Regions from separate parts of the Dactylosporangium sp. CA-139114 genome, predicted to be linked through region 1. Evidence: riboswitches for the same ligand, from Rfam matches in the RefSeq annotation. Region 1 holds a riboswitch; each other region holds the start of a gene.
What was found. Region 1 has a riboswitch for cyclic di-AMP ahead of ACQP2P_RS00385 (NlpC/P60 family protein). Riboswitches for the same ligand answer to the same signal wherever they lie in the genome.
Positions count from the first base shown of each region.

Region 2: another riboswitch for cyclic di-AMP. It lies ahead of ACQP2P_RS20490 (C39 family peptidase); the one in region 1 lies ahead of ACQP2P_RS00385 (NlpC/P60 family protein).
Region 3: another riboswitch for cyclic di-AMP. It lies ahead of ACQP2P_RS39565 (hypothetical protein); the one in region 1 lies ahead of ACQP2P_RS00385 (NlpC/P60 family protein).

Region 1 covers NZ_CP192080.1:78,428-85,754, forward strand. The annotation lists gene ACQP2P_RS00360 (cytochrome D1 domain-containing protein) at 1-76, shown strand, start outside; gene ACQP2P_RS00365 (pectinesterase family protein) at 161-1,186, opposite strand; gene ACQP2P_RS00370 (hypothetical protein) at 1,460-2,392, shown strand; gene ACQP2P_RS00375 (class I SAM-dependent methyltransferase) at 2,549-3,178, opposite strand; gene ACQP2P_RS00380 (LamG-like jellyroll fold domain-containing protein) at 3,376-4,221, shown strand; cyclic di-AMP (ydaO/yuaA leader) riboswitch at 4,330-4,462, shown strand; gene ACQP2P_RS00385 (NlpC/P60 family protein) at 4,474-5,472, shown strand; gene dcd (dCTP deaminase) at 5,502-6,080, opposite strand; gene ACQP2P_RS00395 (MarR family winged helix-turn-helix transcriptional regulator) at 6,061-6,546, opposite strand; gene ACQP2P_RS00400 (pyridoxamine 5'-phosphate oxidase family protein) at 6,613-7,119, shown strand; tRNA gene ACQP2P_RS00405 (tRNA-Gly) at 7,129-7,202, shown strand.
Region 2 covers NZ_CP192080.1:4,509,660-4,516,986, reverse strand. The annotation lists gene ACQP2P_RS20495 (hydrolase) at 295-963, opposite strand; gene ACQP2P_RS20490 (C39 family peptidase) at 1,181-1,942, opposite strand; cyclic di-AMP (ydaO/yuaA leader) riboswitch at 2,238-2,381, opposite strand; gene ACQP2P_RS20485 (MFS transporter) at 2,616-3,851, shown strand; gene ACQP2P_RS20480 (class I adenylate-forming enzyme family protein) at 4,417-5,931, shown strand; gene ACQP2P_RS20475 (acyltransferase) at 5,928-7,073, shown strand; gene ACQP2P_RS20470 (phosphosulfolactate synthase) at 7,091-7,327, shown strand, end outside.
Region 3 covers NZ_CP192080.1:8,821,099-8,828,425, reverse strand. The annotation lists gene ACQP2P_RS39585 (NAD(P)/FAD-dependent oxidoreductase) at 1-625, shown strand, start outside; gene ACQP2P_RS39580 (aldo/keto reductase) at 640-1,467, opposite strand; gene ACQP2P_RS39575 (hypothetical protein) at 1,786-1,992, shown strand; gene ACQP2P_RS39570 (diguanylate cyclase domain-containing protein) at 2,073-3,617, shown strand; cyclic di-AMP (ydaO/yuaA leader) riboswitch at 3,691-3,830, shown strand; gene ACQP2P_RS39565 (hypothetical protein) at 4,001-4,729, shown strand; gene ACQP2P_RS39560 (SigE family RNA polymerase sigma factor) at 5,155-5,673, opposite strand; gene ACQP2P_RS39555 (polyprenyl synthetase family protein) at 5,924-7,327, opposite strand, start outside.

The DNA of each region.
Region 1 (7,327 bases):
GGAGAACGGCGGCCGCTCCGCGCTCATCGCCAACCGCACCGCGGCCGGGAGCTGGGAACAGTTCACCGGCCTGTGAACGGAAGGGGCGCCCGCGGTGCGGGCGCCCCTGCTCACATCGGGCCGGTCGACCTAGACCTTGGTGCCGTAGTCACCCGGGTCGCTAGTGGATCGGATTCCAGCCGTCGGAGCCGGCGAGGTACGCCGTCGGGGTGTACTGGGCCGCGGTCGAGGCGCTCATCTGCGGCCGGTTGCTGTTGACCACGGCGCCGGCGCCGGTGCTGCTGTACTCCGTGAAGCGCGCGCTGCGCCACGAGAAGCCGGACATGTCCGTCCACGGGTCGTCGCGGATGTGCGCGTCCATGCTCACGCCGCGATAGAGCACCTGCGCGATCGCGTTCACGTCGCCGCCCGGGTGCCAGGGCCGGCCCAGGTAGACCGTCTTGGCCGGCGCGTTGCTGGTCAGGTGGGTGCCCCAGAACAGGAAGCCGTACTTGTTGCTGACGTTCGTCGCGGCGGCGGTGATGTAGCCGTTGTTCGACGACGAGCCGCGGGTCAGCGAGCGAACCTCGCCGTTCTGGAAGACCATGGTGCCGGCGCCGAAGATGAAGTCGACGTCGCCCTCGACGTAGGAGTTGCGCACGTACAGCCGGCGCACCGCCGTTCCCGAGGTGTTGACGAGCAGCGTGTCCTGGTTGCCGAGGATCCGCACGTTGCTGAACTGCACGCGGTCGCCGGAGGTGTTGACCGCCACGGCCTGCTCGGCGCTGAGGTTGTGCGCGGCCTCGTCAAAGTCGTTGGACATGGTCAGGTTGGACACGGTGGTGTTGGCGGCCGCGATGGTGACGGTGGCGCTGCCGGCCGTGCCGTAGGTGCTGCCGTCCGGCTTGGTGAGCCCGGCCGCGTGCCCCTCGACGATGACCACGGCGGTGGCGGCCGACCCGGTGCCGACCAGGCTGATGTTCGGCTTGTTGGACGGGATGCTCACCGTGCCGCGGTACGTGCCGGGCTTGATGTTCACCGTGTAGGTGCTGCCGCTGTTGGCGGGGGCGGCGTCGATCGCGGCCTGGACCGTGCGGTAGTTGCCGGAGCCGTCAGCCGCCACGGTGACGGTCGTGGCCGCGAACGCCGGCGTCCCGCTCGCCGCCACGACACCGGCGGCGATGAGCAGGATGCTCCCTGTGCGCATGTGTCCTCCCAGGGCATCGAATCCAGAGCAGTCAATGCTCAACGCCTGACCATCGATGAGGCAAGCGCTTTCCTGGGTCACACCGAGCGGAGGCCTCGCGGCGATGAAACTTTCGCGTGTTGGGGGAGTTCGCGGCGGCAGCGTCACCGCCGAGGCGGGCGGCAACCAGCCGCTGATCGCCAACCGCGCGGCGATGGCGACTGGGAGCAGTTCTGGTTGATGTCTGACACCGCGGTGCTCAGGTTCGGGGCACCGGTGCCGATGGACGGGGCCGTGACCGTTCCGCACCTCCCGCCCGACTACGCCGGCTGGGCACACGTGCCCACCCAGCCGGCCGCGCCGCCTCCACCCGCGCCCGTGTCCGCGCCGACCGAGTCCGAGGCGTCCCGAACGCTGACCCGGATGGCCGCCGGCGCCGCGGGCGTCCTGGTTCTGGCGCTCGGCACCGCCATCGCGGTGCGGCCCACCGACGGGTCCCCGGCCGAGGCGGCGTGGCGGCCCAGCGGGATCACGCTCGCCGAGTGCCAGGCCCGCATCGCGGCGCCGGCCAACGTCCTCAGCGGTCAGGAGACCTGCGACTACCCGCAGGAGGAGCGCGATCGCGCGGCCGGGGCACCCGCGGCGGACCCGAAGGACCCCGTGTACGCCGGTGTGGTGCTCGCCGTCGGGCTGCAGTCCGACAACCGCGGCTGTGCGACCGGCGCGAACCGGCCCGTCGTGACGACCGTGTATCCGGTGCTGTCCGCGACGGTTCCGGCCGCGCCCGGCGTGCCGCACGTCGAGACCGCGTTCCAGCTCCAGGGCCTCGACGGCCCCATCCCGCAGGAGGGCGAGCAGTTCGGCGGCGACGGCAACTGGCCGGAGCACACCACGGCGCTGCCGATCGAGCGGATCGGGCCGCTCGGGCACGGGGTGTCCTACCGCTGGCGGGTCCGCGCCACGCCCCCGAAGGTCGCGGCCGCGGGCTGGTCGCGGTGGTGCGAGTTCACCGTCGCGCGGGCGGATCTGCGGCTCGACGAGTACCACACCTACCGGGTCACCCTGCCCGCCGAAACGTGGCGCGGGATCCTGGATGCGCTCGGACCGGCGCTGCCGCACGTCAACGGGTACTCGCCGCCGCACGGGCCGATCGAGTCGGCGGTGCGCGACACGAGCGGGTCGCGGTCGGCGGACCAGGTGATGGTCGCGATGGACGGCCGGCGCTAGAGCGGGGTCATGGACGACCTGGCGCAGGTGGCAACCCAGCGGAGCACGGCGGCGTGGCCGCTCGCCGACGCGCTCTCGGCCGGCCTGGGCGGCCCGGAGCGCGTCACCATGGGCTTCCCGCGCCGCTAGGAACCACCAATCGCCGGCGTCGCCGGCTCAGGGTCTGCGGGCGAAGATGGCCGCGCCCGGGGACTTGGTGTGCTGGTCCAACAACACGGTTGTCTCCACCGTGAAGCCGGCCTCCGTCAGCCACTCGGTCATCCGGGCCGGTTGGCGGCGGTGGACGTTCACTCGCATCGGGTGGCCGCCGTAGCCCTCGGTCTTCAGGCGGGCTCCGTCGCCCGCGTGGAAGCCGAGCAGCAGGACGCCGCCCGGGTTCAGGGCTCGGTGGAAGCCGGCCAGGGCCGGCGGGATCGACTCGTCGGGGATGTGGATCAGCGACCAGAAGGACAGGATGCCTCCGACCGGGGGGAGGGTCAGCTCCGTCATGTCGCCCACCTCGAAGGTGAGCCTGGGGTAGGTCGCACGGGCCAGGTCGATCATGGCCGGGGACAGGTCGATGCCGAAGGCGTCCGCGCCGAGCTCCGCCAGGTGGGCGGTCACGTGGCCGGGGCCGCAGCCGATGTCGGCCACCCGGGCGCCCGGCGGGAGCAGGTCCGCGAACAGTCGCAGGATGGCGGTCAGGTACGGGTCGCTGGTCAAGGCGCCGGTCACGAACTCGGCGTAGCTCTTGGCGACGGTGTTGTAGGAGGCGCGGGTCTCCTCGCGCCATGCGTCGTCGGGCATGGCCGGACACGTTACGCCGAGTGTGGGTTTTCTGGGCCCACGGACGTGGCAGAGAGGCCCGCCAGGGCCGAACGGTGTCTGACGGGAGCAACGGTCGTGCCCCCGGCGGACCGGAGCAATGAATCTTGTAACGCATTGGAGGGAACGCGCTCGAAACGGCCGCGCCGGCGTGGCGATTCGGGGCACCATGCCCGGTTATGCGCCGCCGCCGGTTGTTGCTGTGTGCCCTGCTTGCGTGTCTTGTCGGGCTTGCCGGCCTCGCGGTGCGGCGGGCGTCGGCGCCGCCCGGGCGGAGTGCGGCCGAACCACTGACCGGGCAGTCCGCGAAGGCGCCCGGCATGGGTAGCGCGCCGGCCGTGGCGGTGCCGTCCAGCGGGCCGGCCGGCTCGCCGGTGCACGGGGCCGTCACGGTGCGGTACACCTTCGACGACGGCCTGGCCGAACCGGTCGCGGACGTCTCCGGGCGGCTGGCGCTGCGCTCGCGGCGGGCCGAGGGCGGGCAGCTCGCCACCGTGGCCCACGACGGCGGACTCGCGGTGCGTTTTCCGCCCCGGTGTGAGCATTACGGTGCGCAGAGTTGTGCCCGCGTGATCCTGCAGAGTGCTCCGGCCGGGTTTCTCAATCCCGGTCGTGGACCCATTACGTATGGGGCCAGTGTGCTGGTTCAGCCGGAAGAGACTTCCAAGGGCGCCAATGTCGTCCAAAAAGGGTTCTCGGTCGGTGACAGTCAGTTCAAGTTGCAGGTCGACGGCGAGGCCGGGCGGCCCAGTTGTGTGATTGTCGGCACGCGTTCGTCGAGCATTTTCGTAGCGCTCTCGACACGTTCCGTGGCCGACGGGCGGTGGCACCGGCTCGCGTGTTCGCGCAGTAACTCGCTGCTCACGGTGTCTGTCGACGGGGTTGAGGCGGGGCGGGTCACCATTCCGTCGTCACTGTCGATAGTGAACGACGATCCGCTCTGTATTGGCGGCAAGGGGACTAGCGCGAACAACGATCAGTTTGTAGGGGCAATCGATGATGTGTTCGTCACTCGAATTGCCTGACCTTCGGGACAAATCGGACAACAATTGGATGCCGACTTGTCCATGAGAACCTGGCGCGCCTAACGTGAATTCGCGCCGGCTGGATGTCCGCGCCCACCACGGGCGCGCCAGGCGGCACCGCCGAGTCGATTTCGAGCCGGGGACCCACGTGTTCCACCGGGGTGAATCCGCGAGATCGCGGTAGGGCGACCTTCCCGCCCGAACCCGTCAGCTAACCCGGTAGGCGGCCATGGAAGAAGGAGTATCTCCTCGGTGGAGACCCATCTGAGGTGGACGCGGCGGCCCAACCGACTGGTCCGGCTCCTCGTCGCCACCCTCGGCGGTCTGTCCCTCGCCGTCGGCGTCACCGGCCTCGCGCACGCGGACCCCACGCCCGGCGAGATCGAAAAGCAGATCGACGAGAAGTGGAACACGATCGAGCCCGTCGTCGAGCAGCACAACCAGCTCAAGCTCGAGCTCGCCGCCAACAAGACCAAGCAGAAGCAGCTCGAGGACGCGATCGCGCCGCTGAAGGCCCAGGTCGACGCCGCCTTCGACAAGGTGAGCGCGTTCGCCGTGCTGCAGTACAAGAACGGGCGCATCTCGAAGCTCGACGCGATGCTCACCACGGGGTCGCCGGACACGTTCATCGACCAGATGACGATGCTCAACATGGTGGCCAAGGACGAGCAGGACCGGATCAAGGACGTTCTCGTCGCCAAGCAGCAGTACGACGCCCAGAAGCGTCCCCTCGACGAGCTGATCGCGAAGCAGGCCGAGCAGGAGGCCGCGCTCAATCAGCAGGAGACGCAGATCAACGCCGACATCAAGAACCTGCAGGACATGCGCCTCCAGGCCTACGGCAGCGGCAGCGGCACCGGGTCGCTCAAGCCGGTCGCGTGCCCGCAGCAGTACGACGGGAGCCCCGGCAGCCGGGCCGCCCAGTTCGGATGCCAGCAGATCGGCAAGAAGTACGTGTGGGCGACCGAGGGTCCGAACACGTTCGACTGCTCGGGCCTGACGATGTGGTCCTGGAAGCAGGTCGGCGTCACCTACCTGCGGCACTACACGATGTGGCAGTACCAGGACACCAAGCGCGTCTCGCGGGCCGACCTCAAGGCCGGTGACCTCGTCTTCTTCTACCCCGACAAGCACCACGTTGGGTTGTACGTCGGCAACGGCTGGATGGTCCACGCACCCAACCCCAGCCAACCGGTGCAGATGAAGAAGATCGACTCCGAGCCGATATCCGGATACGGCCGGGTGGCTTAAAAAGGGTGGGCCTTCGGGCCCACCCTTTTTTACTGCGTCGGCCAGGTGCGCCAGTTCTGCCAGGAGCGGCTCGGGGTGGGGCCGCGCTGACCCTGGTACCGCGAGCCGTACACCGCCGAGCCGTACGGGTGCTCGGACGGTGAGGACAGCCGGAAGATGCACAGCTGCCCGATCTTCATCCCCGGCCAGAGGCGGATCGGCAGGTTCGCGACGTTCGACAGCTCCAGCGTGACGTGGCCGCTGAAGCCGGGGTCGATGAACCCGGCGGTCGAGTGCGTCAGCAGGCCGAGCCGGCCGAGGCTGGACTTGCCCTCCAGGCGCCCGGCGAGCTGGTCGCCCAGCGTGATCACCTCGAGCGTCGAGGCGAGCACGAACTCGCCCGGGTGCAGCACGAACGGCTCGCCGTCGTGCACCTCGACCATGGAGGTGAGCTCGTCCTGCTGGATCGCGGGATCGATGTGGGTGTAGAGGTGGTTGTTGAACACCCGGAACCAACGGTCGAGCCGCACGTCGATGCTGGACGGCTGCACCAGCGCTTGATCGAAGGGCTCGAGGCGCAGTTGGCCGGCGTCGAGCTCTTTGCCTAGGTCACGGTCGGAGAGCAGCACCTTCAGAGGTTACCGAGTTGGCTTCGTCGGCTGCCCGGCCGGTGGCGGCCAACGCCTGCTTGGTGACACCGATTGCTACTTCCAGGGCATCTGGGGAGAAATGCGAAAAAGCTTCCCGCATGTGTACTCCCAGAGGCGCGAAAAACTCCGCCGCCAGCGCCCGGGCCTTCGGCTGAATGTGCAGGTGAAGCCGCCGGCGGTCCTCGGGATCGGGCCGCCGCTCGACGTGGCCGGCGCGCTCGAGCCGCACGAGCAGCGCCGTGGTGGCCGCGGGGCTGAGCGAGAGCCGGCGCGCGAGCTCGCCGGGCGTCAGCGGCGTCTGCTCCTCGGCCGCGCGCCAGATGTGCGCGATCGCGTTCATGTCGGTGCGATGCAGCCCGTGCGCCCGCGCGAACACGTCGACGAACCGGTCCGCCTCGACGTTGAACCGGCGGAGAAGATCGATGAGCTCGTCGGCAGGCGTCACCGTTTCAGTTTGCCCCGTTCGGGGAATTCGGCAACGATCGTACACGTGTTCGAGTACTTTTGAGGCATGGCAACGTGGGCTGAGTTCGCCGCCGCCGACCCCCTGCTGGCGTCGGCCATTCGCACGCTCGTGTGTCAGTACGGCCCGGGCCTGGGCTACCTGGCAACCGTCCGCCCCGACGGCGGCCCCCGCATCCACCCCGTCTCACCGGTGATCACGGACGAGGGCCTGTTCTGCTTCGTCCTGCGCTCCCCGAAGCGCCACGACCTCGACCGCGACGGCCGCTACTCCCTGCACAGCTTCCCGTCGGAGGACACCGCCGACGAGGCGTACGTGTCCGGCCACGCGAGCGTCGTGTCGGACGCCGGTCTGGTCGAACGCCTCGCCCTGCTCATGCACGCGGCGCCGGGCATCGACTGGAAGCTGTACGAACTGACCGTCGACCTGGCGATGTACGTGCAGTACGACACTCCGACGACGTCGACGCGCACCGTGTGGAAGGACCGGCCGGGGCATGTTCCGCGGGCGCGGCATAATGGTCCGTGCGCTAACGCCGTGGATTCGGTACAGTAGGCGTCGCTCGCGGGTGTAGTTCAATGGCAGAACATCAGCTTCCCAAGCTGACAGTGAGGGTTCGATTCCCTTCACCCGCTCCATCGCAAAGGCCCTGGTCAGGACGTTGGTCCGACCGGGGCCTTTGCTTGGTCGATCACTTTGAAGTGCTGCTCCGCACCTCGAGTATCGACGCCGTGGCCGCGTCGAGCGCTGCGTGTATACGTCG
Region 2 (7,327 bases), 4.4 Mb from region 1:
GCCTGCGCCGCCTGCTGCGCCCTGCCGCCGCTCGTCGCCGCCGGCGTGCTCACCACGGCGGGCGCCGCGATCCTGCGCCAGACGCTCCTTGCCGTCTCCACCGGCCTGGCCGCGACCGGGCTCGGCCTGTGGTGGCTGCACCGCCGCCGCAGCCCCCGCCGCGCCGCCGCGCCGCCGCGACGCCCACCGCGAGCCACGGCTGCGCGGAGGACTGTCGCTGCTGACCGACGACCGCGGCCGCCACGGCCCGTGACCGCGGCGGCTGCCGAGCGGCGGCGGACGCGGCCGGGCGGGCTACACAGGAACCGGGGTCTGCAGCCGCTTCCCGCGCCCGCGCAGCTCCTCGTACCAGCCCCAGTCCTCGTTCTGGTCGATGACGGTCTGCAGGAAGCCCTCCACCGTCTCGGTGCGGGCCCAGTCCCGCTGGAGTTCACACGCGACCGAGTTCCACGTCGTGGGCTGCGCCCCGGCGTTGTTGATGCGCTCGAGCGCATTCTGGTGCGACTCGATCGTCGTACCCCCGAGCGCGTCGACGACCGGGAAGACCTGGTACCCCTCGTTGAGCGCGTCCAGGCTCGGGAACAGCAGGCACGCCTCCGTCCACAGTGCGCACATGATGAGCTTGCGGCGCCCCGTGGCCTTCACCGCGTCGAGGAACTCCCTGTCCTCCCACGCGTTGATCTGCGTCCGGTCGTACGAGGGGATGTCGGGAAGCTCGTTTCGCAGCTGCGGCACCGTGTCCGGGTTCACGCCCGACTGCACGTTCACGGTCGAAAGGACGGTCGGCACGTTGAACACCCGGGCGAGACGCGCGAGCGCGACCATGTTGTTGAGCATCCGCCCGGTGTTCATGGACCGCACCGTGTAGATCTGCGGCGGCTGGTAGTCGATGATCACGAGTGCCGCGTTGCCCGGGCTCAGCAGGTGATCCTTCGCCGGGTCACGCTTGGGAAGGCTGGTCATCGCGTCCTCCACGCTGCGACTGGCCGTACGGCGAGCGGCTGCGACCGGCCCGAAGGCGAGCGGCCCGCTCACCACCGTCGGCTCCGAGCTACCCCCGGCCGGCCGGGGAAAACCCCCGTCGCCACGTGGTGAGTGCTGTCATGTGCAGGCCTCCGGCCCCGGAGCGCGCCACCCCGGGCCGGAGGCCTTCATCTACGTCAGTTCTACGGCGCCGGGCTCAGTACGAGTAGCCGCGCTGGGAGATCCAGTCAGCCAGCTTAGGGGTGCTGACCCAGTAGGTGCCGTCGCCCCGGGGATTGGCCGGATCGGCGATCTTCACTGTGCTGCCGCCGTCCTGGTACCCCACGACGGTGAGGTAGTGCCCGCCCTCGTAGGAGTGGAAGACACCGGCGTTGTCCGTGAGGTGCCCGGCGATGTTGGCGACGACCGCCCGCCCGCTGCTGACGGTGGACACCACGTCGGCCTGCAACTGCTTCGCCTGCGCCGGCGTCGCCGGGTAGGCCGGAATCTCCCTGGTGCGGTACACCGTGCGGCCGCCGCCGATCACGCTGTTGAGCACCCGGGTGGTGTCCAGGGCCGAGTTCGTCCCGTTCGTGGTGGTGCCCAGCAACGACGCGGCCCGGTCCTGGCTGATGGCGTGACCCGCCGCCGTCAGCGCGATCCGGGTGGCCGCCGGGCCGCAGTAGTAGAAGTTGGGCTGCAGCTGGAAGTCGTAGGCGAGCACCTTCTCCGCCGGGGCCGGCGCCGTGGACTGCGTCGGCGCCGCGGCGGCCGGGTCAGGCACGGCCCGGGCGGCATCAAGCCCGGCCGCCGGAGCGCCCACTGCGGCCGCGGGGGCCGACGACGTGTCGGCGACCTGGCCGCACGCGCTGACGGCCGCGGCGGTCGCGGCGAGCAGGGCGCCCGAGATCGCGACCGCTCGCACCCGGCGGATGCCTCGGATGCGGCCGGCCTGCTCACGTACGGGTTCAGCATGCATTGCGACTCTCCTCAAAAACCCCGCGCAGGGGCGATCGATCAGGGTTGAGCATCGGGGGTTGTGCGCGCGGCACGGCGCTCGGGGGCGGGCCGCATGGGCCGGCCACCGCGATACGGCGTGGGCCGCGCGGAGCAACGCGTCCCGGCACGCCCGCGGCGCCACTCGGCGCCGCGCGACGGCGGTCCGCCCTGCGTGTGATCAGCGCTCGGCGGCCGCCGGCGATCGACGCAGACCCGGGCCTACATGCTCCGGGCGAGGATGGCTGCAACAGGGGTTGCGGCTGTGCACAGGCGAATCTCCCTCACGCATCCGCTTACCGGGTTAGCTGACGGATTCGGGCGCGAAGGTCGCCCTACCGCGGGCACTCGGCCCGCGGATTCACCCCAGACGTGCGGTGGGTCCCCGGCTCGTGCATGGCACGACTCAGCGGGCCCGTCCCGGCGCCACCCGTTGTGGACACGAACCGGGGCGAGCGAGTCATGACGTTACGCAGGGCCGCCGGCCTCGCCTAGACCTGCTAGCTGGAAGAAGCGCACTCCGCGCAACTACACAACGCGGCCGCCGACCCACGGACCGTCAGATCCGTGGCCCGGCGGCGGACGGCGATTGGACATCCGACGGCCGCGAGGGCATCTTCGACACCGCCGGCAAGGCGACACGGGAGGAGCTGGCAATGCGCGGTGACCGGACCGGCGGAGCGACGCGGCGGCTCGGCGCCGCGGCATGGTGGTTCGTCGCCGGTTACGGCGTGTCCGCGGTCGGCACCGGGCTGTGCTACCCCTTTCTGGCCATCTATCTGAGCCAGTTCCGCGGCCTGTCCGCCGCAGCGATCGCACTGCTGCTGCTCGTCCTGGCCGGTGCGGCCGTGCCGATGTCGGTCGTCGGGGGCTGGCTCGTGGACCGGCACTCGCCGCGGATCGTGGCGGTCGCCGCGCTGCTGACCCAGACCGTGGGCTGGCTGCTGGTCGCACTCGGGTCCGGGTACGCCGCCGAGCTGGCGGCGGTCCTCGTCATCGGGGTCGGGACCGGCGCGTTCCTGCCCGCCGTGGTGCCGATCATCACCGCGCTCAGCGCCACCGCCGAGGCCAAGGTCCGCACGATGTCGCTGCGCTACCTGCTGCTCAACCTCGGCCTCGGGGCCGGGGCCGGGCTCGGCGGTGTGCTGCTCGGCTCCGCCACCGGCTATCGGTGGATGTGCGTGGCGAACGGGGTCAGCTGCGCGGTGTACGCCCTGATCATCCTCTTCCGCGTGCCGCTGCCGCGATCCGACGGCGACGCGGCGCAGCACCGGGAGCGGCTCGTCCGGTTCCGGCCCGGCCTCAACTACGCCCTCCTGCTCGTCGCGCAGCTGCTGCTGGTCACCTTCGGCCTGGCCCAGATGGAGAGCGGCGTGCCGCTGGTCATCCGCACCGAGATGTCCGGCTCCACCGCGCTGGTCGGCGGTCTCTACGCCGTCGCCACCGCCGTGGTCCTCATCGGGCAGCTGCCGGTGTCTCGCTGGGTGGAGCGGGTGCACAAGACCAGGGCGCTGATCACCATGGGACTGCTGTGGGCGGCGGCGTGGCTGCTGGGCTACACCGCCGGGGCGCTCACCGGCGGCCCCCGGGTCGCGCTCCTGGCCGTCATGATGGTCACCTTCGCGCTGGGCGAGTGCGCGTACAGCCCGGCGTTCTACACGCTCGTCGAGCGGATCGCCCCGAAGGGCACACTCGGGCGCTCCTCCGGCGCGGCGTGGGCGGTGTTCCAGGTCGGCAACACCGTCGGCCCGCCCATCGCGGTGTTCCTGCTCGGCGCCCGCGTGCCGCTCTGGCTCGTGCTGGCCGCGGCCGCCGTGGCCGCCGCGGTGCTGCTCCTGATCGTCGACCGGCGGATGCACGCCGCGCACCGCACGGCGCTCACCGCGCGATGACGCCGGCCCGGCCGGGCGGCGGGCCGCTGGTGCCACTGGCTGACGATCTCGGGGCCGTGCGTGCCGGCGATGCGCCGCTCGCTGTTGGCGACGGTGGCGCCGAACGGGCGCAGGCCCGCACCGCCGGTGCCGAACTCGCGGATGCCGGCCGGGGTCGCGACGCCGTCGGGGCGCTGGGGCGCGAAGCGCTCGTAGTCGTGGTCGTCGCCGTTGAGCACCGCCGCCTCCGTGATGCCGGCCCAACAGGTGCTGCTCGGCGTTCCGCCAGAACGCGGTCCGCACGCAGCGCGCCTGGTGCGGGGTGAACGCGTAGGTCTCCGCCGCGCGCGTCGTGCCGGTGCTGCGGCCGGCGTGACGTTGCGGTAGCGCAACCGTCGAGGTCCCTCGCGGAGGGTGCCGGTGCGGCCACCGCGAGCGATCCCCGCGCACCGCCGCCGGCCGGGAGGTTGCTGTGCGGCGTCCGGCGATTGCGTCGTCCGCCGCTGGGTAGGGCCGCGTATGCACCGGAAACCCTTGAAACCCTTGAAACCCTTGTGTGCAAAGGAAGTACGGGAAGGCGAGGCGCATGACGGTGGTGGCTCGGCTGCTGGCCGCACGAGCGCGGGAGCAGCCGCGGGAGCCGGCGTTCATCGCCGGCGCGGACGGTCACGCGGTCTCGTGGCCGGCCCTGGCCTCCTACGCCGGACGGCTCCGGCGGCTGGCCGCGGCGCGCCGGGTGCCGCCGGGCGCGCGGATCGGCCTCTTCGTCGCCGACCCGCTGCGCTTCGCCGCCGCCTACCTCGGGGGGCTGGCCGCCGGGCTCACGGTGGTGCCCGTCGATCCCCGGCTGCCGGCGCCGGCGCTGGAGGACTTCCTCGCCCGGCTGCGGGTCGACGTCGTGGTCACCGACGCGCCGCTGTCGTCGCCGGGGGCGGGGGTGGAGATCTGGGTGGCCGGGAGCGCCGCGCCGGTGCCGACGGGCGCACCGCCGACCGGCGTGCGGCCCAGCGCCGATGCCGCCCTGCGCCCCGCCGTGCTGCTGGCCACGTCCGGCACGACGGGTGAGCCGAAGGGTGTTCCGCTGTCGCAGGCGCAGCTGCTGCACGCGGCCCGCCGGGTCGCCTGGCACCACCGGTTCGGGCCGGGCCAGCGCGGGTACAGCCCCCTGCCGCTGTTCCACGTGAACGCCCAGGTGATGGGGCTGCTCGCGGCGCTGGTCAGCGGCGCGTCGCTGGTGCTGGACGGCCGCTTCGAGCCCGACGCGTACTGGTCGCGGGTGGCGCGATGGTCCCCCACCTGGCTCAACACCGTCCCGGCGATCCTGGACGCCCTCGCCGCGCAGCCCGCGCCGCCCGAGGCGAGCCTGGCCGGGGTGCGTTTCGCGCGTTGTGCTTCGGCGCCGCTGCCCGGCCCGACGCAGGACGCGTTCACCGCGCGCACCGGTGTCGCGGTGCTGAACACGTACGGGATGACCGAGGCGGCGGGCCAGATCACCGCCAACCCGCTCGACGCCTCCGCCCGGCGGGCCGGCTCCGTCGGGCTGCCGGTCGGCGTCGGGCTCGCGGTCGCCGATCCTGACGGCCGGCCCGTCCCGCCGGGTGCGCAGGGCATGGTGATGCTGCACGGCCGGCCGGTGGCCCACCGGTACCTGCGGCTGAACCCGCACGGGGCGGAGGCGAGCCGGCCGGCCCGCGACGCGAACGGGTGGCTGCCCACCGGCGATCTGGGGTACCGCGACGAGGACGGCTACGTGTACCTGGTCGGCCGGGCCGATGACGTGATCAACCGGGGCGGCGAGAAGCTCCACCCGCAGGAGGTGGAGCACGTCCTGCTCGGCCACCCCGGGGTGCGCTCGGCCGCCGTGGTCGCCGCGCCGCACGAGCGGCTCGGTCAGGTACCGGTCGCCTTCGTCATGCTCCGGCCGTCGCACACGCGGGCGGGTGTCGTCGAGGAGCTCCAGCGGCTGTGCGCCGAGCGCCTGCCCCGCCACAAGTGCCCGGCCGCCGTCACCGTCACCGCCGAGCTGCCGGCCGGCCCCACGGGCAAGGTGCTCCGCCGTGCCCTCCGCGCCGACGCGGCGGCCCTGGGCGGCGGCCGGTGAGCGGGCCACCGCCCGGCGCCGCCACGCTGGCACGGCAGGAGCGGGCACGAGCCCCGGCCCACCTCGGCGCGCTCGATGTCGTCCGGGTGCTCACCGTCGGGCTCGTCATCGCCGTCCACGTGCTCGCCCAGCAGCCGGGCGGGGTGACGCTGTCCAACGGTGCGCCGCTCATCGTGCTGCACGTCAGCCGCGAGGTGTTCTTCCTGCTCACCGCGTTCGTGCTCGTCTACAGTCGCCGCGATCGCGCGCCGTCGAGCTGGTGGGCGTTCTGGCGGAGGCGCTACCTGCTGATCGGCGCGCCGTACGTGGTGTGGACCGCGGTGTACTACGCCGCCGGCGGCGGGCCGCTGTGGCCGGGGAGCCGGGCGCTGAGCGGGCTCGCGCGCGACCTGCTGACCGGCGGCGCCCGCTACCACCTGTACTTCCTGCTGGTGACCATGCAGCTGTACCTCGTGTTCCCGCTGCTGCGCCGGCTGCTCACGGCCACCCGGGGCCGGCACGGGTGGCTGCTGGCCGCCGCGGCCGTCTACCAGGCCGGCTGTTACACCGCCGTGCAGCGCGGATCGGTGCCCGGGCTCGGCGACCCCAGCGCCTACCTGCCCAGCTACCTCGGGTTCGTCGTGGCCGGTGGCGTGGCGGCCTGGCACGCGGAGGCGCTCATGCGACGGACGTTCGAGCGGATGTGGTGGGTGTTCGCCGGATGCGCGCTCGCCGTCGCCGCGGGCGTCGGGGTCTTCTTCGTGCGCGCGTCGGTCCTGCGCCAGCCCCCGCTCGTCGCCGGCGCCGTGTTCCAGCCCGTCGTCGTGGTGGAGAGCGTCGCCGTCGCGTGGGCGTTCCTGGCCTGCGGCGTCGCCTGGCAGCGCCGGGGCGCCCCGGGCCGGCGGCTGGTGCGCTCCGCCTCGGACGCCTCGTTCGGGGTCTACCTGGCTCACCCGCTGCTGCTGCAGGGTCTGCTGGCGGTGGCCGCGGCCTCGGGCCTGGCCGCCGTGGCCCAGCGGCAGCCCGGCCCGCTCGTCACCGCGGCCGCGACGGCCGTCGTCCCATTGATCTACCTGGCGTGCTGGGTGGCGGTGGCGGTGGCGCTGCGCACGCCGCTCAGCCTGCCGCTGACCGGCCGAGCTCGGCGCGGCACCAGGCAATGACCCTCGAGGAGGATGCGATGCGAACGTCACCCGGCATCACGATGGTGATCGACGGCGGGCTGCCCACCGCCGCCTTCACCGACCTCGTCACCAGCCACGGCGACTACATCGACCTGGTCAAGTTCGGCTGGGGCACGGCGCTGGTGACCCGGGACCTCGACCGCAAGGCCGGGGTGCTGCGGGAGGCCGCGATCGGGTTCTACTTCGGCGGCACGCTGTTCGAGCACCAGCTGTGGACCGGGCGGCTGGACGAG
Region 3 (7,327 bases), 1.5 Mb from region 1:
CGCCTCCTTCGGCGGCACCGGCGCGCTCTCGTCGGTGGTGCTCACCGACGGCACCGAACTCCCCGCGGACGTGGCCGTCGTCGGCATCGGCATCCAGCCGAACACCGAGCTGGCCGTGGACGGCGGCCTCGCGGTCGACAACGGCGTGCTCGTCTCCGCGAACCTCGCGACCTCGGCCCCCGACGTCTACGCCGCGGGCGACGTGGTGAACCTCGACCACCCGCTGCTCGGCCGGCGCGTGCGGGTCGAGCACTGGGCGAACGCGCTCAACGGCGGCAAGGCCGCGGGGAAGGCCCTGCTGGGCTCGGAGCAGGTCGTGTACGACCGGGTGCCGTACTTCTTCTCGGACCAGTACGACCTCGGGATGGAGTACAGCGGGTTCGCGGTGCCGGGGGAGTACGACACCGTGGTGTTCCGCGGCGACCCGGCCGTCCGCGACGGCAAGGCGCCCGAGTTCGTCGCCTTCTGGGTCAAGGACGGGCGCGTGCTGGCGGGCATGAACGCGAACGTCTGGGACGTGACCGATCCGATCCAGGCCCTTGTCCGGGCGGGCTACAAGGGGACCGCGGTCGACCTGGCCAAGCTCGCCGACCCCGACGTACCGCTGGATCAGCTGCTCGACTGAGGACCCCGCGTCTTCTAGAACTCCTCCCAGGTAGCCGGGTCCTGTTTGACGGGCACCTGAGCAACGGAGTCGACGACGGCCATGTCGGCCGCGGAGAGCTCGAACCCGAACAGGTCGGCATTCGCGCGCTGCCGCGAGGGGTCCGACGAGTGCGGGACGACGGTGACCCGGCGCTGGAGCAGCCAGCGCAGCACGACCTGAGCGGGGGTGACGCCAAGCCGATCGGCCACGGCCACGATGCCGGAGTCTTCGAGCACGCCGGTGTTGCGCTCGAGCGGGCTCCACGCCTGCACGACGGTGCCCTTGCCCTGCACGGCGCCGACGAGCTCGGCCCGCGCGTGGGACGGCGAGACCTGGAGCTGGTCGACGGCGGGGACGATGCCGGTCGCGGCGACCACGGCGTCGATGTGCTCGGGGAGGAAGTTGGAGACGCCGAGGGAGCGGATGAGGCCCTCGCGGTGCAGCTCGGCCATCTCGGCGTACGAGTCCACGTACCGGCCCACGGCCGGCAGGGGCCAGTGGATGAGGTACAGGTCGACGTGGTCCAGGCCGAGGCGTTCGAGCGACGCTTCGAGCGCGGCGCGGGTCGAGCCGCGGCCCTGGTCGGCGCCGCGGAGCTTGGTGGTGATGAACAGGTCGGCCCGGTCGAGGCCGGATTCGCGCACGGCGGCGCCGACGGCGTCCTCGTTGCCGTAGGAGGCGGCGGTGTCGAGCAGGCGGTAGCCCGACGCCAGGGCGGCGAGGATGGCTTCGGTGGCTGGGCGGCCCTTGAGGGGGTAGGTGCCGTAGCCGACGACCGGCATTTCGTGGCCGGAGTTCAGGGTTACGGTCGGGATCTTCATAGTTCAACCCTACGCACGCGGGCGCGCCGAGCCCGTGACTGCGCCGCATGGTGGTTGCGCCGCTCCTGTGGCTGGGCGGCGGCGCGGCGCGAGGGCGATGCGGCGGTGCGTGCCCGTAAAAACGCCAAAACGTGCGCAATTGCGGGAAATGCGGCAAAAGCTGCACGATGCGCTATGTGCGGGGTGGGGCGTCCACCAGCGCCGACCGGTCGTCCAGCAAGCGCGCCTATCCGAACTCGCGCGTCCAGCTGACGGGCGCTCGCGGGGGTATACGCCCTGGCGGCGAATTTGCACGATCTGCCCGGGTGTGACCGTCAGATGCGCAGCTTCGTCGACGTCAACCACAGGGCCGCGCTCGCCCCGGCCCGCGGCTTCCCACCGAGGTCCGAGCCGGCCGTGAAGCTGCGGCAGCTGAGCATCCGCATGCTGCCGTACCTGCCGGGCAAGGGCCTGATGATCGCCGCGATGACCCGCGAGACCCGCCGCGCCGCGGGAGTCCTGCGACGGCCCGCCGCAATCTCGTGACGCCGAAAGGGTTTACTTCAGATCCGGTTTGATGCGTCGATGTAGGGGTGCAAGGTCGGCCGGATGCGGGTAGGCGAGCGATGCGTGATCGAGACGCGGCGATGGCCGCGATCCGCTCCGTGTACCGCATCACGGGCCGCATCAACACCGGCACCACGCTGGCCGAGACGCTGCAGCTCATCGTGGACGCCGTCGTGGACGGGACCGGGTTCGCCGTCGCCGTGGTCAACTACCTGCACCCGGAGGGCGAGTACGAGGCGATCGCGCTGGCCGGCTCGGAGGAGGCGCGCGCGACGCTGCTCGGGACGCGGTACCCGGCGGCGGAGCTCGATGCGTACCTCGGGCGCACGGAGGCGTGGGGGCAGCTGCGGTACCTCCCGCACGAGCGGCACAGCGATCACATCCACTCCTGGGTGCCCGAGACCGTGCCCGGCATCGAGGACGTGCCCGAGGAGGAGCGCTGGCACCCGCTCGACGCCCTGTTCGCCCCGCTGCGGGCGCCCGACGGCGAGCTGGTCGGCATCCTCGGCGTCGACCTGCCCACCGACGGTCGCCGGCCCGGGCCGCTGCAGCGCGAGCTGCTGGAGATGCTCGCCGCGCAGGCCGGCATCGCGATCAACAACGCCAATCTCGTCGAGGCCCTGCAGCGGGAGCGCCGCCACCTGGCCGCCAGCGAAGAGGCCTTCCGGCTGGCCTTCACGGGTGCTGGTACGGGCATGTGCATGCTCGGCCTCGCCGGCGCCACCCAGGCCCGGATGACCCGCGTCAACCCCGCCCTGTGCGAGCTGCTCGGCCGCAGCGAGGCGGAGCTGCTCGAACTGCGCGTCGCCGAGCTCCTGCACCCCGACGACCTCGACATGGCCCGGCTCGCCTTCGCCGCCGCGACCACGGGCAAGGGCACCCAGGTGCGCGACTACGAGGTCCGCTGCGTGCGCGGCGACGGCACGGTGATCTGGGTCGCCACGACGCTGTCCATCGTGGACGGGCCGCCCGCCTTCGGCATCCTGCAGGTCCAGGACATCACCGAGCGCAAGGCGGCCGAGGCCGACCTGGTGCGCCGGGCGTCCCGGGACCCGCTCACGGGCCTGGCCAACCGCGACGCGCTGGCCGCGCCGCTCGCCGCCGCGGTCCGCCGGGCGCGTTCCGGGCGCGGCACCGGGGCGCTGCTCTTCTGCGACCTCGACGACTTCAAGTCGGTCAACGACACGCTCGGTCACGACGCCGGGGACGCGGTGCTCGTCGCCGTGGCCCAGCGGCTGTGCGCGCTCGTGCGGCCCGGTGACACCGTGGCCCGCCTCGGCGGCGACGAGTTCGTGGTGCTCGCCGCCGACCTGCCCGGCACCGACGCCGCCGGCCTGGCCGCGCTCGTCGACCGGGTCGAGCGGGCCGTCTCGGCACCGGTGGTGCACGACGGGCACGTGCTGCGGGTGCGGGTCAGCGTCGGGGCGGCCGTGATCGATGACACGGTGCTCGATGCCGGGGCCGCCCTGCGCCTGGCGGATCGGGCGATGTACCAGGTCAAGGGCGCACGGCACCGGCGCGGGATGACCGATCGTGTGACAGCGCACGGTGAGCGTTCCGGTGCGCCGGGTGGTATCCCGTTGCTGTGGCTGGCCGAGTCCTGAAGTCCCCGTTACTGTCGGGTGGTCTGCCACGGGAGACGCGCCCCGAAACGCGGGGCCACCGGGCAGGCGCCGTCGAGTCGCGACGCTCACTTCGGCGTCGTGAGCCGGGGACCCATCGCAGTCCTTGGGGTGTATCCGTGACCGAGTCACGGTAGGGCGAATCCTCCCGCCCGAACCCGTCAGCTAACCCGGTAGGCGGCACCGGAAGGAGAACTTCTCGTGTTCGTCGACGCCCTGTGTCGTCTTTCCCTCGGACGGGTGATCGCCAGGACCTGACCTGGCCCGTGTCCACCCGCTGACCGTTCGCTTCGCCGCCGCGCGATCCCTCTCGTACCACGGGATCGTGCCGATGGCGTGCGCCCGCATCCGTCTGAGGAATGATCTTGCTGAAACCGTTACCGCGCCAATTCCAGCCGCGCCATCGCCGGCCACTGCTGACCGTCAAACCCGTCGCCGTCTCCGCCGTCGTCCTGTCCGCCACGCTGCTCGCGTCCGGCTCGGCCGGCCACTCCGCCACCGCCACCGCCGGCGCGTCGCGCCCGCCGGTCGCCGCGCCCGCCGCACCCGCGCCGGTGTTCGCCGAGGACGCCTCGCTCGTGCTGTCCCAGCTCGACGGGCAGGCCTCGCTCTCCGGCGCGCCCGCCCCCGCGCCGGCCGCCCCGCCCCCGCCCGCCCTGCCGCGGCCGGTCGCCGGGCTGAACCAGACCCAGATGAACAACGCGGCCGCGATCGTCCGGCAGGGCCGCGCCCAGGGCATGCCCGAGAAGGGGCTCGTCGTCGCGGTCGCCACCGCGATGCAGGAGAGCGACCTGTACAACGTCGCCAGCCCGGCCGTCCCGTCCTCGATGAAGCTGCCGCACGACGCCGTCTCGACCGATCACGACTCGGTCGGGCTGTTCCAGCAGCGCGCGAGCCAGGGCTGGGGCAGCGTGGCCGAGCTCATGGACCCGGCGCACTCGGCCGCGCTGTTCTACTCGGCGCTCGCCCAGGTGTCCGGCTGGCAGAACATGAGCGTCACGGCCGCGGCCCAGGCGGTCCAGCGCTCCGCGTACCCGGGGGCGTACCAGAAGCACGCCGACCGGGCCGCGCAGGTCGTCGCCGCGATCGCCTGAGCCGCCCAGCGAACGGGATCGATGCTCTACTCGTTCTCGTGGGCGGCCATCGGGCGGCGGATTGTCCATCGCGCCGGACGTGTCGGGCAGCGGCTCGTCCGCCGCGCTGGACGTGTCGGGCATCGGCTCGTCCGCCGCCCTGGACGCGTCGGGCATCGGCTCGTCCGCCGCGCTGGACGTGTCGGGCATCGGCTCGTCCGCCGCCCTGGACGCGCCGGGCACCGGGCCGCCCCCCGGCCGCCCCGGCGGCGTGATCGCCACCCCGGCGACGAGCGCGAGCACCGCCGCGGCCACCGCTCCGGCCGCGGCCGTGGCCCGCCGCCGGCGCCGCCGCCCGTCGGTCACCACCCGCCCCAGGTCGACGCGCGAGGCCGGGGCCTCGTCACCGTCGCGCATGAGGACCCGCAGGCCCTCCTCCCAGTCGTTCACCGCGCCCTCCCCGCGTGCTCGGTGGTCTCGGCGAGCAGCCGGCGCATCGTGGCCAGCGCGGCCGAGGTCTGACTCTTGACCGTGCCCGGCGCGCAGCGCAGCGCCCGGGCCGTCTGCTCGACGGACATGTCACAGAAGAACCGCAGCACCAGTACGGCCCGCTGCCGGTCGGGCAGCCGCGCCATCGCCTGCCGCAACTCGAGCCCCGCGGGGATGCCCTGCAGCGCGGCGTCCTCGGCCGGCCGCTCCGGCACCCGGTCCACGAGCGACACGCGCGAGGACCAGCCGCGCCGACGCTCGTCGATGAACCGGTGCACCAGCACGGTGCGCACGTACGCGTCGACGTTCCCGGCCCGCCGGATCCGCCGCCAGCGCACGTACACGTCCGTGAGCGCGCGCTGCACGATGTCGTCCCCGCGCGTCCAGTCCCCGCAGAGCAGGTACGCCGCGCGCCGCAGCCCGGGCAGCCGCGCCCGCACGAACTCGTGGAACTCCTGCTCGACGGCATCCACCATGATCGCTGCCTCCCCCGCCTCACCCCCTTAGGCGTACGCGGGCCTCGCCCCGGTTCGCCCGAGCCGAGGATTCGCGCGTGCCGGGCATCGGCGGCGACACACTCGGCGCGCAGTGGGTGGCCGGGCTCAGTGTTGCGAGGAGACCGTGTGCAGCGGGGAACGGCGGTCCTGTTCAGCGCGGCGTGGCGGGGAGGTCGTGTTCAGCGGGGAGCGGCGGCCGTGTTCAGCGCGGCGTGGCGGGAGGTTGTGCTCAGCGGGGAGTGGCGGTCGCGCGGCGGGCCAGCGCGACGAGCTCGGCCACGGCCGTGGGGGAGGGCGACGCGAGGTCGAGCGCCAGCAGCGCCTGGGAGAGCAGCTCCTCGGCCTGGCGGCGGCACCACTCGCGGGCGCCCGACTGCTCGATCGTCTTCGCGGCGCGCTCCACGTCCGCGTCGCTGAGCCGGGCCCGGCCCTCGAAGAGCGCGGCCAGCTCGTCGGCGCCGGCCGCGATCGCCGCGGCCACCGGCAGTGATCGCCGCCGCCGGCGCAGGTCGGGCCCGATGCCGCCGCGCTCGCCCCAGATGCCCAGGAGGTCCTCGGTGAACTGCACCGCGAGGCCCAGCCGCACGCCGAACAGCCGCAGCCGCTCCACCTGCGCCGGATCCCCGCCGCCGGCCACCGCACCCAGGGCGCAGGCGGCGCCGAACAGCGCACCGGTGCGCTGCTCGACCATGGCCAGGCAGTCGCGCAGGAGATCGGTACGCTCCTCGCCGCCCACCGGCCCCCGCCCCGCGTCCACCGCACGCCCCCGGGCGTTGCCGGCCCCGTCCTCGTCGGCGGTGCGGCGCTGCGGGTGCGATGCCGCGCCGGTGTCGTCGGCCTCGTGGCGGTCCGCGCTCACGGCCGGCGAGTCGGCGGCGAGTCCGGCCCGGGTGCGGCCGGCCTCGGAGGAGTCGCGGGCCGGGCGCTGGTCGGCGGCGAGTCCGGCCCGGGTGTGGCCGGCCTCGGAGGAGTCGCGGGCCGGGCGCCGGTCGGCGGCGAGTCCGGCCCGGGTGTGGCCGGCCTCGGAGCAGTCGCGGGCCGGGCGCCGGTCGGCGGTCGACGGCTGCGTGCGGGCCAGGGGCGGGGTGTCGCGCAGGGCCAGGGAGGCGTGCTGCCCGTGCAGGAGCTCCTGCACCGCGTCGCCCAGGATGCGCAGCATGGCCCGGTCGGCTCCGGGGCGGCCGGGGCGCTGGCGGGGGCGGGCGGGGCTGCTGTGGGTCGGGTCGCCGGTGGCGATCACGTCGAAGGCGAGGGCCAGCAGGGCCTCGCCGCCGAGGGAGGCGGGCTCGGCGCCGACCACGCTCCAGGCGGTGCCGTCGGGGTGCTCGTCGACCAGGTCGCGGCGGATCGCGGACCAGTGGTGCAGGAGCTCGACGGCGACGGCCGAGGGCACCGCGTCGTGGGGGTCGCCGCCGACCGCGTCGGCGCACACCAGGGTCAGGGCGCTGCGTATCGAGGCGGCGGGGGCGTCCTCGCCGCCCCAGGTGCGGTGGTGCCAGCCCAGCTGCAGCTCGGCGACCTCCCGGGACGGCTCGGGCAGGCGCCCGATCGCCGTTCGCAGGGGCGGGTCGACCAGGCGGCCGGCCCAGCGCAGGACGTCATCCGTGGTCCGCAGCACGATGACCACCGCGGT